Regions from separate parts of the Bradyrhizobium sp. WD16 genome, predicted to be linked through region 2. Evidence: predicted binding sites of a transcription regulator. Region 2 holds the regulator's gene; each other region holds the start of a gene.
What was found. The regulator LexA, encoded in region 2, represses DNA repair genes until DNA is damaged. The targets are predictions, from matches to a motif close to TGTTCNNNNTGTGTTCNG.
Positions count from the first base shown of each region.

Region 1: a site for LexA is predicted at 2,599-2,616, ahead of DB459_RS21400 (single-stranded DNA-binding protein). Genes of this name have one in related genera too.
Region 3: a site for LexA is predicted at 1,995-2,012, ahead of DB459_RS13050 (ribonuclease T2). Genes of this name have one in related genera too.

Region 1 covers NZ_CP028908.1:4,622,338-4,627,127, forward strand. The annotation lists gene uvrA (excinuclease ABC subunit UvrA) at 1-998, opposite strand, end outside; gene DB459_RS21395 (outer membrane protein) at 1,590-2,318, opposite strand; gene DB459_RS21400 (single-stranded DNA-binding protein) at 2,782-3,285, shown strand; gene DB459_RS21405 (MarC family protein) at 3,453-4,070, opposite strand.
Region 2 covers NZ_CP028908.1:4,484,695-4,489,484, forward strand. The annotation lists gene DB459_RS20835 (TRAP transporter large permease) at 1-880, shown strand, start outside; gene DB459_RS20840 (dihydrodipicolinate synthase family protein) at 896-1,813, shown strand; gene lexA (transcriptional repressor LexA) at 1,833-2,528, opposite strand; gene glp (gephyrin-like molybdotransferase Glp) at 2,771-3,982, opposite strand; gene moaC (cyclic pyranopterin monophosphate synthase MoaC) at 4,008-4,538, opposite strand; gene trpC (indole-3-glycerol phosphate synthase TrpC) at 4,541-4,790, opposite strand, start outside.
Region 3 covers NZ_CP028908.1:2,815,205-2,819,994, reverse strand. The annotation lists gene DB459_RS13055 (23S rRNA (adenine(2030)-N(6))-methyltransferase RlmJ) at 157-1,017, opposite strand; gene DB459_RS13050 (ribonuclease T2) at 1,178-1,867, opposite strand; gene DB459_RS13045 (hypothetical protein) at 2,057-2,518, opposite strand; gene DB459_RS13040 (hypothetical protein) at 2,726-3,016, shown strand; gene DB459_RS13035 (thioesterase family protein) at 3,294-3,689, opposite strand; gene DB459_RS13030 (tautomerase family protein) at 3,702-3,899, opposite strand; gene hisS (histidine--tRNA ligase) at 3,946-4,790, opposite strand, start outside.

The DNA.
Region 1 (4,790 bases), 140 kb from region 2:
TTGTCCGGGATCACCAGCTCGGCGTCGATATGCTGCTCGATGCCGAGACCGCCACAGGCCGGGCAGGCGCCATAGGGGTTGTTGAACGAGAACAGCCGCGGCTCGATCTCGGGAATGGTGAAGCCGGAGACCGGGCAGGCGAACTTCTCCGAGAACAGAAGCCGCTCCGGACCGCTCCTGTCGTGGATCTTGGCGGTCTTCTTGTCGGTCTTCTTCTCGCCTTCGCCGCCCGGCGGCGGATCGGCGAACTCGATCACGGCGAGGCCCTCGGCGAGCTTGAGCGCGGTCTCGAACGACTCGGCGAGCCGCTGGCCGAGATCGGGCCGCACCACGATGCGATCGACCACGACGTCGATGTCGTGGGGAAACTTCTTGTCGAGCGCAGGCGCCTCGGCGAGCTCATGAAACGCGCCGTCGATCTTGACCCGCTGGAAGCCCTTCTTGAGATATTCGGCGAGCTCCTTGCGATATTCGCCCTTGCGGCCGCGCACCACCGGCGCCAGCAGATAGAGCCGTGTGCCTTCCGGCAGCGCCAGCACCCGGTCCACCATCTGCGAGACCGTCTGGCTCTCGATCGGCAGACCGGTGGCCGGCGAATAGGGCACGCCGACCCGCGCCCACAACAGGCGCATGTAATCGTAGATCTCGGTGACGGTGCCGACGGTGGAGCGCGGGTTCTTGGAGGTGGTCTTCTGCTCGATGGAGATCGCCGGCGACAGGCCTTCGATCTGGTCGACATCGGGCTTCTGCATCATCTCGAGGAACTGGCGGGCATAGGCGGAGAGCGACTCCACATAGCGCCGCTGGCCCTCGGCATAGATGGTGTCGAACGCCAGCGAGGATTTGCCCGACCCCGACAGGCCGGTCAGCACCACCAGCCGGTCGCGCGGGATGTCGAGATTGACGTTCTTGAGATTGTGCTCGCGCGCGCCGCGAATGCGAATGGCGCGGCTGCTGGCATCGATCTGTCGTCGGCTCGCCTTGAGAACTTCGTCCATCAGTGGCAGTTCCGGATGCGCCGGCGGCGCTGATCTTGCGTGACATTCGCGCGCCGGGCGATCGCGAATGGAAGGCTGGTGTCCCGGTTCGATCGTTCGTAGAGCTCAACCAACCCGTCGGGGTGTATCGTCCATCGTCCCACAGCACCGCGATGCCCGGAAGTGCAGGTCGACTCGCGGCGCGAGTTGTCCAGTGAACATATCAAGAACATCGCCGCGCACCAAGAGCCGCGCATCAAGAGCCGCGCACCAAGAGATGCCTGCGCCCGGATCGGGGAGTGCAAGCATTGGGCCGCGACGAGTTCCGACGACAGCCAATGGGGTGAGTGAACCCTATGTGGTTCAGGTCGGTGCGAAGGGCAAGGGCGGCCGGTGCCGCGCCGCGCCGATAGCCGCAATGAATATCCGGGCAGGAATACCCCGGCGGCAACGGGGCCGACGAGTACCGGCAAAACGACAAGACGCCAAACGAAGAGCCGCCAAACGAAAAAGCCCGGCTCGCGGGAGCCGGGCTTTTGTGGTGGTCCTGAACCGGAGTCCTCGGTGGAGAACCTCAGTCAGTATGCGTCAGGACTTCGCTCAGTACTTCGCTCAGTACCTGGCGACGACCGGGCCGCCCCAGTTGAAGCGGTAGTTCAGGCCGGCCTTCACGCTGTGGACGTCGTCGCGGTAGCTGACAACGCCGCCGGCGGCCGGCACCGAGATGTTGGTGGTGCCGAAGTTGTAGTACTGGTACTCGACCTTGGCCGACCAGTTCGGGGTGAACAGGTACTCGAGGCCGGCACCGACGGTGTAACCGGTGTCCTTGCGGCTGACGGCGAAGGCGAGCGGCGCACCGGTGGCGGTGTTGAACACGTTCACGTTGTCGTTGTTGCCGCGGAAGGCGAGACCGCCCTTGGCGTACAGCAGCGCCGGACCCCAGGTGTAGCCGAGACGGCCGGTGACCGAACCGAAGTCGCTGCTGCGGCCCTGAACGGTGAACGGCACCAAGGCAGGCGGCGCGGTGAACAGCACGTTGGTGGTGTCGCGCGCGGCCCAGGTGTATTCGGCTTCGATACCGAGCACCCAGTTCGGGGCGAACTGATAGTCAGCGCCGCCCTGCACACCGCCGGCGAACCGGCCGTCGCTGCCGTAGATGTTGTCGCTGCCGTTGAAGGCGCCACCGATGTGACCACCGATGTAGAACCCGGTCCAGTTGTAGATCGGGGCCGGCACATAGGCCGGAGCCTTGGTGTAGGTACGGGCCGGAAGGTCGGCGGCAAAGGCCGAAGCCGTGCCCAGCGCGACCAGCGCCACGCTACCCAGCAAAATCTTCTTCATCGTTCTCTCCACTTACATCTCCGCCGCAACTGGCGGCGCAAATCCCAAGAAACAATCGTCGCAAGCGCCGATGTTGGGAACACCATAGTCCAATCCGGATCGAAAAGCCGTCTCCCAAATGCAACACCTCGTCACGAAGTGACTCCGACTAAGTTTAGGATTTGTTTAGCATATTTCCGCCGGTGGAGGCAAAATCCGCGCATCTTTTGACACATTTCGGGCAGCGCAGGCACCCTGCCGGTGCTTCAATGCCGCCCTGGCTGGTGGTTTACATCGGCGGCGGAACATAATAAGAACGATGGGCCCCGCGGTGCGATGCTGGGCGTGGAAGTGTGGATAAGGCGGCGCCGGTGGTCGCGCAGCCGAGCCGGAGCGGCGCCTGGCAGGTTATAGGGTCGGGACGGAGAACCCCGCCGCGAGCCGGCTTGGGTGTGTCGATTTGGGTGTGTGAACGGAGAGTGCGATGGCGGGAAGCGTAAACAAGGTCATTCTGGTCGGTAATCTGGGCGCCGACCCCGAAATCCGGCGCACCCAGGACGGACGCCCGATCGCCAATCTGCGGATCGCCACGTCGGAAACCTGGCGCGACAAGAACACCGGTGAGCGCAAGGAAAAGACCGAGTGGCACCGCGTCGTGATCTTCAATGAGGGGCTCTGCAAAATCGCGGAGCAGTACCTCAAGAAGGGCGCGAAGGTTTACATCGAAGGCGCTCTGCAGACACGGAAATGGACCGACCAGAGCGGAGTCGAGAAGTACTCGACCGAGGTGGTCCTGCAGGGCTTCAATTCGACTCTGACCATGCTCGATGGGCGTGGCGGCGGCGGTGGCGGTAGCTTCGCCGATGAGGGCGATTTCGGTTCCAGCGGGCCGTCCTCCGGGGCGCCGCGACGGGTGTCCTCCGGCAACCCCAGCCCCAGCCGTGGCGGCGGTGGTGGCGGCGACATGGACGACGAGATCCCGTTCTGACGGGGACGTTTTCCAGCGGCGGGCGTTGCGTCCGCTGATCCTTGCGCAGCAGTTTTGCGGCCGGCGTCGATAGCGGCGCCGGCCGTTTTGCTTTTGGGGTGCTTTTGGGCTGCTTTGGGGCGGAGGCGACGCCGCTGCGCGTCAGATTTGCTCAGCCTCAGATTTGCTCAGCCGAAGGCGCTGCGGGCGCCGTCGAGAATGAACTGGACCGCGAGCGCGGCCAGAACGATGCCCAAAAGGCGCGACAGGACGACGTTGCCGGTGATGCCGATGGCGCGTGACACCCGCACCGCTGCCATGAAGGCGAGGGCGCAGAGCAGGCCTGTCACGGCGATGATGGCGATCAGCGATGCCAGCGCCGCCGGCGTTGCCGCCTTGCCGGCGAGAAGCAGGGTTGCGGTGATCGCGCCGGGACCGGCGATCAGCGGAATGGCGAGCGGGAAGGCGGCGACATCGCGGACGTGCTCGGCCACGGCGTCCTCGGCCTGGCGGGTGTCGCGGGCCGGGCGCCAGCCGAGCACCATGTCGAACGAAATGGCGAACAGCAGGATGCCGCCGGAGATCCGGAATGCCGGCAGCCCGATGCCCAGGCGATCCAGCAACCAGCTTCCGGCCAGCGCCGTTCCGGCGAGAATGGCGGACGCGATCGCCGCGGCGCGCAGCCCGGTGGCGTTGCGCACACGCGGCGGCTGGTTGTCGGTGACGGCGAGGAAGGCCGGCGCGATGCCGATCGGGTCGACCACGACGAGCAGGGTGACGAGGGCGGTCAGGGCATCGTTGAGCATGCGCAATGTCCTCGGCGGGCCGCCTTCCGGATGCCGAGCGATAGAGTGCCGCAAGGAGCGCCGCAAGCGGTCCGCACGGCGCTGCTGCCGAGATCTCCCGGCTAGTGTGGCGTCTCGCAATTGCCTACCGCCTTCGCGGCAACCCTCTCGTAGGCAATTGCGAGACATAAGCCACACTAGCACTTTGATTTTGCTAGTGTCCTTTATGTCTCCGAATTACCGTGCGAGCGTGAGGCAAATGGAGCGGTAATTCGGAGACAGGACACTCGTGTGGCGTCTCGCAATTGCCTACCGCCTTCGCGGCAACCCTCTCGTAGGCAATTGCGAGACCTAAGCCACACTAGTGTGGTGGATCTGACGCTCGTTTCAGTATTGCAGCGAGTTCTTCGAGCGCGCGTCAGATCCAAAACCACACTAGAATCATAATGATGCTAGTGTGGCGTCTCGCAATTGCCTATGCCTTTGCGGCAAGCCTCTCATAGGCAATTGCGAGACATAAGCCACACTAGCTTTTTGATTTTGCTAGTGTCCCGATGTCTCCGAATGACCGTGCGAGGGTGAGGCAAACGAAGCGGTAATTCGGAGACGGGACACTAGTGTCCCCTTGTTTCCAACGTTCGTATGAGCGCCTGCTGCAATGGGGTACGAACGTTGGAAACAGGACACTCGCACTCTGATTTTGCTAGTGTCCCTATGTCTCCGAATGACCGTGCGAGTGCG
Region 2 (4,790 bases):
CGCCGCCTCGATCACCGCCTCGGCCGCGACCATCGGCGCCATCGTGCCGCCCAGCCTGCCGATCGTGATCTTCGGCGTGACCTCGGATATCTCGGTCGGCCGCCTGTTCCTTGCCGGCTGCGTGCCCGGCCTGATGATGGCGGCGTCGCTGATGGTGATGGTCGCCGTGATCGGCCGCCGCCAGGGCTTCCCCAAGCAGCGCTTCCCCGGCTGGCGCGAATTGTGGCTGTCGCTGCGCGACGGCATCTTCGCGCTGCTCACCCCGGTGATCCTGCTGTCGGGCATGTTCAGCGGCCTGTTCACCCCGACCGAGGCCGCGGCGGTGGCCAGCACCTATGCGCTGTTCCTCGGCCTCGTGGTGTATCGCACGCTCACCCCGGCCGACCTATTCCGCGTTGCGGTCGAGACCGTGGAGACGGTGGGTGTGGTCGCCGTGCTGGTGATGGCGGCCGGCGCGCTCGGCTGGTGCATGTCGCTGTCGCGCATTCCGCAGACGGTGGCGCCGGCGATGGTCGCCTCGATCGGCAGTCCGCTGATGTTCCTTCTGATCTGCAACGTGATGCTGCTCGTCGTCGGCTGCTTCATGGAGACGCTGGCGGCGCTCCTGATCCTGATTCCGATCCTGATGCCGGCGGCGCACAGCTTCGGCATTCCCCCGGTGCAGTTCGGCATCATGATGATCTTCAACCTGATCCTCGGCACCATCCACCCGCCGATCGGCGTCGTTCTGTTCATCACCTCGCGGATCGCCGAGATCTCGTTCGAGACCATGTCGCGCGCGGTGCTGCCATGGCTGGTGCCGCTCTTGGTGGTGCTGGCGATGATCACGCTGTGGCCGCCGCTGACGACCTTTCTGCCAGATCTCGTGATGCCGAGATGATTCAATGGAGACGACATGACTGACGCCATTCGCGGCTACTGGACCGCCGTTCCGACGCCGCTGACCGCGCTGGGCGCGGTCGACAACGCGCGGCTCGCCACCCATGTCCGCGGCTTGTTCGCCGCCGGCATCGACGGCGTGGTGCTGTTCGGCACGACCGGCGAGGGGACCTCGTTCAATGTCGGCGAACGCATCGCCACCGTCGAGGCGCTGCTCGGCGCCGGCATCGCGCCGGGCCGCATCGGTCTCGGCGGCGGCTTTGCCGCGATCACCGACAGCATCAGCTTGACCCGCGCGGCGCTCGCCGCCGGCCTGACGCAGATTCTGCTGCTGCCGCCCTATTTCTACCGCGACGTCGATGCCGCGGGGATCGAGAGCGCCTTCGCCGCCATTCTCGACGCCGTCGCCGACGACCGGTTGCGGCTGACGCTCTATCACATTCCCCAGGTCGCGGGCGTCGGCGTGCCGCCGGACGTCGCCGCGAAGCTGCGGGCGCGCTACGGCCACGTCGTCGCCGGGGTGAAGGACAGCAGTGCCGATTTCGATCAGTTTCGCGCCTTCCGCGCCGCGGCGCCGCAGCTTGCGGTCACCGTCGGCAACGAGGCCGATATCGCCCGCGCCATGGCCGAGGGCGGCGCCGGTACGATCTGCGGCATGGCCAATGTCGCGCCGGCGCTGGTGAAGATGATGCTGGATGGTCCGGCCAAGGATACGGCCAAGGAAACCGCCAAGGAAACCGCCAAGGAAATCGCGATGCGCGAGGCGATCGCGCTGGTGAGCGGGCGGCCGTTCGTGCCGGCGCTCAAGGCGATCCTCGCTGCCCAGACCGGCGACAGCGCCTGGGCGCAGGTCCGCCCGCCGTTGCGGGCGGTAGCCGACGGCGCCGCCCTGAAGGCGCGGCTCGACGCGGTGCTGCGCTCGGCCGGCCTTTAGGCGAGCCGCGCTCTCGCGCTCAGTAGCGGCGGAACAGGCTGACCAGCTTGCCCTGGATGCGCACCCGGTTGGGCGGCAGGATTCTGACTTCATAGGCCGGGTTGGCCGGCTCCAGCGCGATCGAGGCGCCGCGCCGGCGGAAGCGCTTGAGCGTTGCTTCCTCCTCGTCGATCAGCGCGACCACGATGTCGCCGGTGTCGGCGGCCTCGGTGCGCTGGATCAGCGCCACGTCGCCGTCGAGAATGCCGGCGTCGACCATGGAATCGCCGCGGACCTCGAGGGCATAGTGCTCGCCCGAGGCCAGCATCTCCGGCGGGACGTTGATGGTGTGGCTGCGGGTCTGCAGCGCCTCGATCGGCGTACCGGCGGCGATCCGGCCCATCACCGGGATGGCTACCGGGCGGCCGCCTTCGTCCTCGGCGGGGGCGCGCACCACGCGGCCGAGATTGCCTTCGATGACGCTCGGCGTGAAGCCGCGGCGCGCGCCGGCGTTGCCGGCCTGCTCGGGCATCTTGATGACGTCGATGGCCCTGGCGCGGTTGGGCAGGCGGCGGATGAAGCCGCGCTCCTCGAGGGCGGTGATCAGGCGGTGGATGCCCGACTTCGAGCGCAGGTCGAGGGCGTCCTTCATCTCGTCGAAGGACGGCGGCACGCCGGACTCCTTCAGGCGCTCGTTGATGAAGCGGAGCAGTTCATACTGTTTGCGCGTGAGCATCTGAATCCCTTGGAATGCGGGGCCACATCGTTGGATCGAGCTTCATTGGCCAGCTTCGCTGGCCGGTTCACTGCTGAAGCGGCCGCCTCTCGTGATCGTTTCGAGTTGAGCGTTCTCTTCTCAGCATCCCTGCGGGATGCGCGCGCGGAGGAGACTCGCTCGAAACAAATCATGAACGGACACTATATGTTCCATATGTGTTCCGCAACATCTTAATTTGGCGTCAACAAATCGAGCTAGCGTCAGAGGGGAAGCTTAAGGATGTCACACGGCGATCCCGCCTTGGCCGGCGGCGCGAGCGGCGGCCGCAGGATCAGCGCGCCGGCCTCGGAGAGCTTGGCGAGCAGCGAAGAATCCTGCTGCAGCACGGGGGTGGCGATCTGGCGGCCATCGGCGCCGCTCGCCAGGCGCGCGCGCAGGTAGTCGTGGCGCTGGTCGTTGGCCGGCAGGTCGGCGCCCAGCACCGCCTGTTCGGCCATGTGGCGGACGTCGCTGCGGCCGGACAGCGCCCGGATCAGCGGCGCCATGAACAGGAAGGCGCAGACATAGGACGACACCGGATTGCCCGGCAGCCCGAGCACGCGCATGGCGCCGAGCCGGCCGTGCATCATCGGCTTGCCGGGCCGCATCGCGATCTTCCAGAACGCCATGGTGACGGCTTCGGCTTCGAGCGCCTGCTGCACCACGTCGTGGTCGCCGACCGATGCGCCACCGGTGCTGACGAGGATGTCGGCGCCGGCCGCGCGGGCGCTCCGCACCGCGGCGACGGTGGCCTCGACGGTGTCGCCGACCAGGCCGAGATCGACCACCTCGGCGCCCTCGCTGCGTGCCAGCGCCCGCAGCGCATAGCCGTTGGAATAGACGATCTGCCCCGGGCCGGGCGTCGTCCCGGGCATCACCAGTTCGTCGCCGGTGGCGAAGATCGCCAGCTTCGGCCGCCGGCTCACCGGCAGCGCCGGATGGTTCATGGCCGCGGCGAGGGAGAGATCGCGATCGGAGAGCCTCCGGCCGGCGCGCAGCAGCACGTCGCCCTCGCGGAAGTCGACGCCGGCGACGCGGACATGGCGGCCGGCGCGCACGCTCACGTGCACCACCACCGTGCCGTTCTCCGCGGTGGTGTCCTCCTGGATCACCACGGCGTCGGCGCCATCGGGGACGACGCCGCCGGTGAAGATGCGCAGCGCCTCGCCCGGTCCCAGCGCGCCGGCAAACGGCCGGCCGGCGGCGATCTCGCCGATCACCCGCAGACGGGTCGGCACCTCGGCAACGTCGCTCGCGCGCACCGCATAGCCGTCCATGGCCGACATCGCGCTCGGCGGCTGGGAGCGCAACGCGGCGATGTCGCGGGCCAGGACACGATGGCAGGCGTCATCGAGCGCCACCATTTCCGTGCCGAGCGCAGCGGCGCCGTCGAGCACGGCCTCGAGCGCTTCGGCAACGGGCATCAGCGCCATGGCGTCCTCCCTTTTCGTTTTCGCTTCAGCGTTTGCGGCCGGTCGCGGCCGGCGGCGCCTTGTCGGTGCCCGACTTGTAAGTGCCCGACTTGCCGCCGCTCTTCTCGAGGAGCCGGATGGCCTCGATGCGGGCGCCGCGCTCCACTGCCTTGACCATGTCGTAGACGGTCAGGCAGGCGACGGAGACCGCGGTGAGCGCCTCCATTTCGACTCCGGTCGGGCCGGTGACCTTGACGGTCGCCGTGACGCGGCAGCCCGGCAGCGCCGGGTCGGGAACGATGTCGACGGTGACCTTGGACAGCGCCAGCGGATGGCAGAGCGGAATGAGCTCGGAGGTGCGCTTGGCCGCCATGATGCCGGCGATACGTGCGGTGCCGAGCACGTCGCCCTTGGCGGCGTTGCCGGACACGATCAGGTCGAGGGTTTCCTTCGAGACGACGATGTGGCCCTCGGCGACGGCGACGCGTTCGGTCGCCGGCTTGGCGGATACGTCGACCATGCGCGCCTCGCCGCGCGCATCGATGTGGGTCAGGGAAGGCGATCCCTTGTCCGCCACGGTCAGCGCGCTCCGGCGGCCCGTGGTGTTTCGCGGGCGAGCAGGGCGCTCGTCGCCGCGGTGACGTCCGCCTGGCGCATCAGGCTTTCGCCGACCAGGAAGGTCGATATGCCGACGCGGGCGAGGCGGGCGAGGTCGGCCGGGGTGAAGATGCCGCTTTCGCCGACCATGATGCGATCCTTGGGGATCAGCGGCGCCAGCGCCTCGCTGGTGGCGAGGGTGGTCTCGAAGGTGCGCAGGTTACGGTTGTTG
Region 3 (4,790 bases), 1.7 Mb from region 2:
GCGGAACGTAAAGCCCGTCCTCACGTGACGAGCATAATACGGTTCCATGCAAATTGGCTATGGCTCAATTGCAATATTGCGCCAGCGAACAAAACCGCCCTGCAGCGGATCTCCACGCCCTGGATTCGGCCCGCGGTTGACCTGACAGCCGTCCATTTAAACCTTCGGAGCGTCCAGACGGAACCGGGCGGCGCCACCCTGGCCCAGAGGCTTTTCGAGTTCGGGCAGAATGCGCTTGAGATCCCCGGCGAGGATGTAGGGCGGATTGACGATGAGCAGGCCGGCCGAGGTCAACCGCCCGTCGGAGGACTGCGGCGCCACGCTGAATTCCAGCCGCATCATCTTGCCGGCTGCACCATTGGCCGCTGCGGTGTCAGCAACCGCAGCGGCGAGCGCGTCGGTGGCCCGACGATCCTTGGCGGGATACCACAGCGCAAAAATCCCGGTGGGCCAGCGCGCGAAAGCGGTGGCAAAGCCCGTGGCCAGACGGCTGAATTCGTCGCTGGCCTCGAACGGCGGATCGACCAGCACGAGGCCGCGCCGCTCCTTGGGCGGGACGAAGGCGCCGATTGCGGTCCAGCCGTCGAGATCGACCACCCGGCCCTGCTCGTCGCGGCGCAGCGCGGCAATGAGCTGCTTGCGGGCATTGGGCTCGACCTCGCAGGCGACCAGCCGGTCCTGAGGTCGGAGCAACGCACGGGCGATCAGCGGCGAGCCCGGATAGGTCTCGAGCTTGCCCGGCGGATTAAAGGCCCGCACGATGTCGAGATAGGGCGCGAGCAGCTCCTGCACCGCAGGCGACAGCCGTGCCTGATAGAGCCGCGCGATGCCGGTCAACCATTCGCCGCCACGCTGCGCCTCCGCCCCGGTGAGGTCGTAGCGGCCGGCACCGGCATGACTGTCGATGACGCGGAAGGCCGCCGGCTTTTCCTGCAGGTAGAGCAGGATACGCACCAGCACGATGTGCTTGATGACATCGGCAAAATTGCCGGCGTGAAACGCGTGACGATAGTTCATGCCGGGGCCCAATTGTTGGCGAGCGCGCCCTTGTCGGACACCGCGCCCTTGTCGGACAAAGAGGCCGCGCGATCAACCGCGCCCATGGCAGAGCCGGACCACCGTCCGGCGTCGCCGACCGCGCCGGCTGATCTCGCAGTGGTCTCGGCCCGACGAGGTTTCAGCCGCCGCGCACCGGCGGCATTTCGATCTTGTCGCGCCGGCACGCCCGGCGGTCGATCTCCTCGCAGGCCCGGAACTGGAGGTCCTTGTTCAGGCACAGGCGCACTTCGCTCAGCCGCTTGCTGTCGCAGGTCACCGTGACTGCGGCATTGCTCAGCCCCGGATTGGCCTTGACGAAAGCCTCCTCCACCTCGGCCGGCGTGACCTCACGCGTCTCGGTCAGCTGGAGGAATTCGGCCGGAATCTTCACCGCGGCACGGGCCTTTCGCACCGTCTCGAAATAGGCTTTCGCCGAGACACCCGAGCAGGTGCCGTGCTTGTCCCATTCGCTGAAGATCAGGCCGGGGGCCGGCATCAGGTCGAGCATGGAACTGACGATGTTGCGATCGAGCCGCGGCGCCGGCCGCTGGCAGTAATTGGGGAAGCCACGATCATATTGCGGCCACAGCCCGTGGACGACGAAGGAATATGGCCTGCCGCCGCACTGCATCTGCTGGTTGCGCCCGTTGGCGCCCCGCTCGCTCGCGGTCTCGCAATAGGACGGCGACCACGACAGCGACAGCACGTAGAAGTCGAACTCTCCCGGCGTATTCTGCCGGCTGTCCTGGGCCGACGCCGCCCCCGACCCGGCGACACCCGCCAGCAGCGACAGCGCAATGATGAGGACGGCCCGCGACCAGAATGACATCAGACGCGAGAGCGGACGTGCCGCAAAACGTGATCGAGAACCAGCCGATCGAACAGCGATCATGTAAAGAGCAGTCATGGCAATACCCCTGCTACGCATGGAAACGTCGTCAGGTTAGCACCACCATACGAACGTTACAAGAACAAAACACAACCTAAACAAGAACAGATGACCTCAGGCGGATCTCGTTCAGGGGCGGGCAGCCTTGCAGGCCGGCTGATAGGCCCAGTTGCGGTCAAGGCCGACGACGCAGAATTCGATGCCGGCGCCATAGCCGGCGAACCCGCCGTCCTCGATGATCGAATAATCCACGCGGCGCGGACGGCCGTCGCTCAGCATCGCGCGGGCGGTGCAGAAGCGGCGCGGAATCGAATCCGACGCCCAGGGACGAAATCCGAGTTCGCGGACGTCGGCGTAGCCGGTGATCTGCAGCGACGAATTCCAGAAGGTGCTTTCTTTGTCGGCGAATTGCAGGGCGACTGCGCCGAGCGCCGCCTGGCAGGGCGGCACGTCGCTGTCATAGCGCGGGCCCGACAGCCAGAAATTCATTTCCAGCGGATTGGCCGCCCTGGCGGGGACGCTGCCGGCGAGGATGGCGCCGAATGCAGCGGCAATGCAGAAGCCGCGGAGAAGCCTGGTAGGATTGCGCATGGACCGCCTCAAAATCGAATTGCGCCGGACGGTGCCGCGAAGGCGCGATGCGGTCAAGTGCAGCCTGGCCACACCGCCCATTTGTTGCGTTTTATCAACCCGCGACGCCTTCCAAGCCCGGCGGCCCGCCGTTAAGTTGGGCGGACTGACTGCTGGAAAGCTGGCCGATTCGGTCCCTGACCGGGGCGGGCCGGAATGGAGATGATGATGCGACGAGGAATGGCCGGAGCGGCCGCGGTGCTCGGTGTCGTGCTGGCCTGCGGCCCGGCGCGGGCGGACTGGGTACCGCCGTTCAAGGGCAACGACACCGGCGGGATCATTTCCTATTCCCTGGTCGGGCAAGCCGATGTCCGGGCAATGGCCGTGGATCATTGCGCGCGATACGGCAAGGTGGTGCGGCTGACCGGTGTGCAGGCCACCTATGGCGGCTATCTCTCCTTCGCCTGCATCTGGCCGCCGCCGGGACGGAGCGAACACACGCTGAGCGTGCGCTACTGATCGACAGCTGATCGACGTTGTCCGCTCCGATGGAAACGGAGCGGGAGGCGCCATTTTTCAAGCGATGTATTTTTCCTCCACGCCAAGCGGTGTCCGCCTGGCCACCACCGCCATGCCGAGATCGGCGGCGACTTCAATTCCGCCTATACGGTCAAGGTGGCGACGAAGATATCCGGCGACATCGTCATGCCCGGCAGCGTCAAAATGAACATCAAGGATCCGGAAGACCTCCGCGCCATGATCCGCAAGCCGTAAGGCAACGGCCGTCTTCGGCTGGCTAACCGCCGGCGAGGCGCTTCTCGAACCTCGCCACCTCGACGATGCCGCGGCGATGGGTGCCGTCGCCGATCTTGCGCTCGCCGTCGAAGGCGGCAACCTCGAACACCACGCTCAAGCCCTCGACCGCGATCACCTTCGCCGTGGCGCGGACCTCGCGGCCGACCGGTGTCGCGGCGAGATGGCGGATGTTGACCTCGGTGCCGACGCTGACGAAGCCCGGCGGCAGATGCGGCGCGATCGCCGAGGCCGACGCCGTCTCCATCGCCAGGATCATCATCGGCGTCGCGTAGACCTTCGGCATCGTCGGCACGAAATGCCCCACCGTGAGTTCGTCGGTGACGGTGACGCGCTCCTGCCCGCTCATGCCGACCGCGACTTTGTCGAGAACGCCCATGATGCGGCCCCGCTACTTCCTGGCCGCCCGTTCGGCGAAGGTCTCGCCGCCCTTCATCTTGTCGGTGAGCCTGGCCTCGACGATCTGGACGGTAACGACATCGGCGCTGACGCCGAGGTTGTTGACGAGCGCGGCGGTGATGTCGCGCATCATCGCCTTCTTCTGCGCGTCGGTGCGACCTTCGGCCATAAAAACCTGAACTTCGGGCATCGCGGCGTCTCCCTGTTGCGTGATCTCCGATTCTCAGTCAAACTCGTCAGGCATCAGCCCAGGGCACGTCATGACGCGCCAGCACCTCGCGCACCGCGCTGACGAGCTCGGCCTCGGCCACCGCGAACTGCGCCGGCCGCGCCGCGCGCCATTCCTCGTTGGAGGCGATCGCCGCCGCCGCCTTGGCGCCCTCGATCAGGTCCTTGATCTGCACTTCGCCGCGCGCCTTCTCGTCCGAGCCCTGGATGATGACGCAGGGCGCGTTGCGGCGATCGGCGTATTTGAGCTGATTGCCCATGTTCCTCGGGTTGCCGAGATAGAGCTCGGCGCGGATGTTCGCGCGGCGCAGCTCGGCGACCATGGCCTGATAATCGGCGAGGCGGTCGCGGTCGAACACCGTGACCACCACCGGACCGACGTCCGGCGCGGTGGCGAGCTTGCCGATCAGCGCCAGCGCGGCCTGCAGCCGCGACACGCCAATGGAGAAGCCGGTCGCCGGCACGACCTCACCGCGGAAGCGCGAGACGAGGCCATCGTAACGGCCGCCGCCGCCGACCGAACCGAAGCGCACCGGCCGCCCCTTCTCGTCCTTGGTGTCGAGCAGGAGTTCGACCTCGTAGACCGGCCCGGTGTAATATTCGAGCCCCCGAACCACCGAGGGATCGACGCGGATGCGGTCCTCGCCGTAACCGGCGCGCGTCACCAGATCGCGGATCTGCGTCAGCTCGGCGACGCCCTCGGCGCCGCGCGCGGTATCGGCCGCCGCCTTGCCCTCGGTGAAGGCGATCACTTTCTCGATCGCATCGGCCGGCAGGCCGGCGCCTTTGGTGAAATCGCCGCTGTCGTCCTTGCGGCCCTCGCCGAGCAGCAGGCGCACGCCGTCGGAGCCGA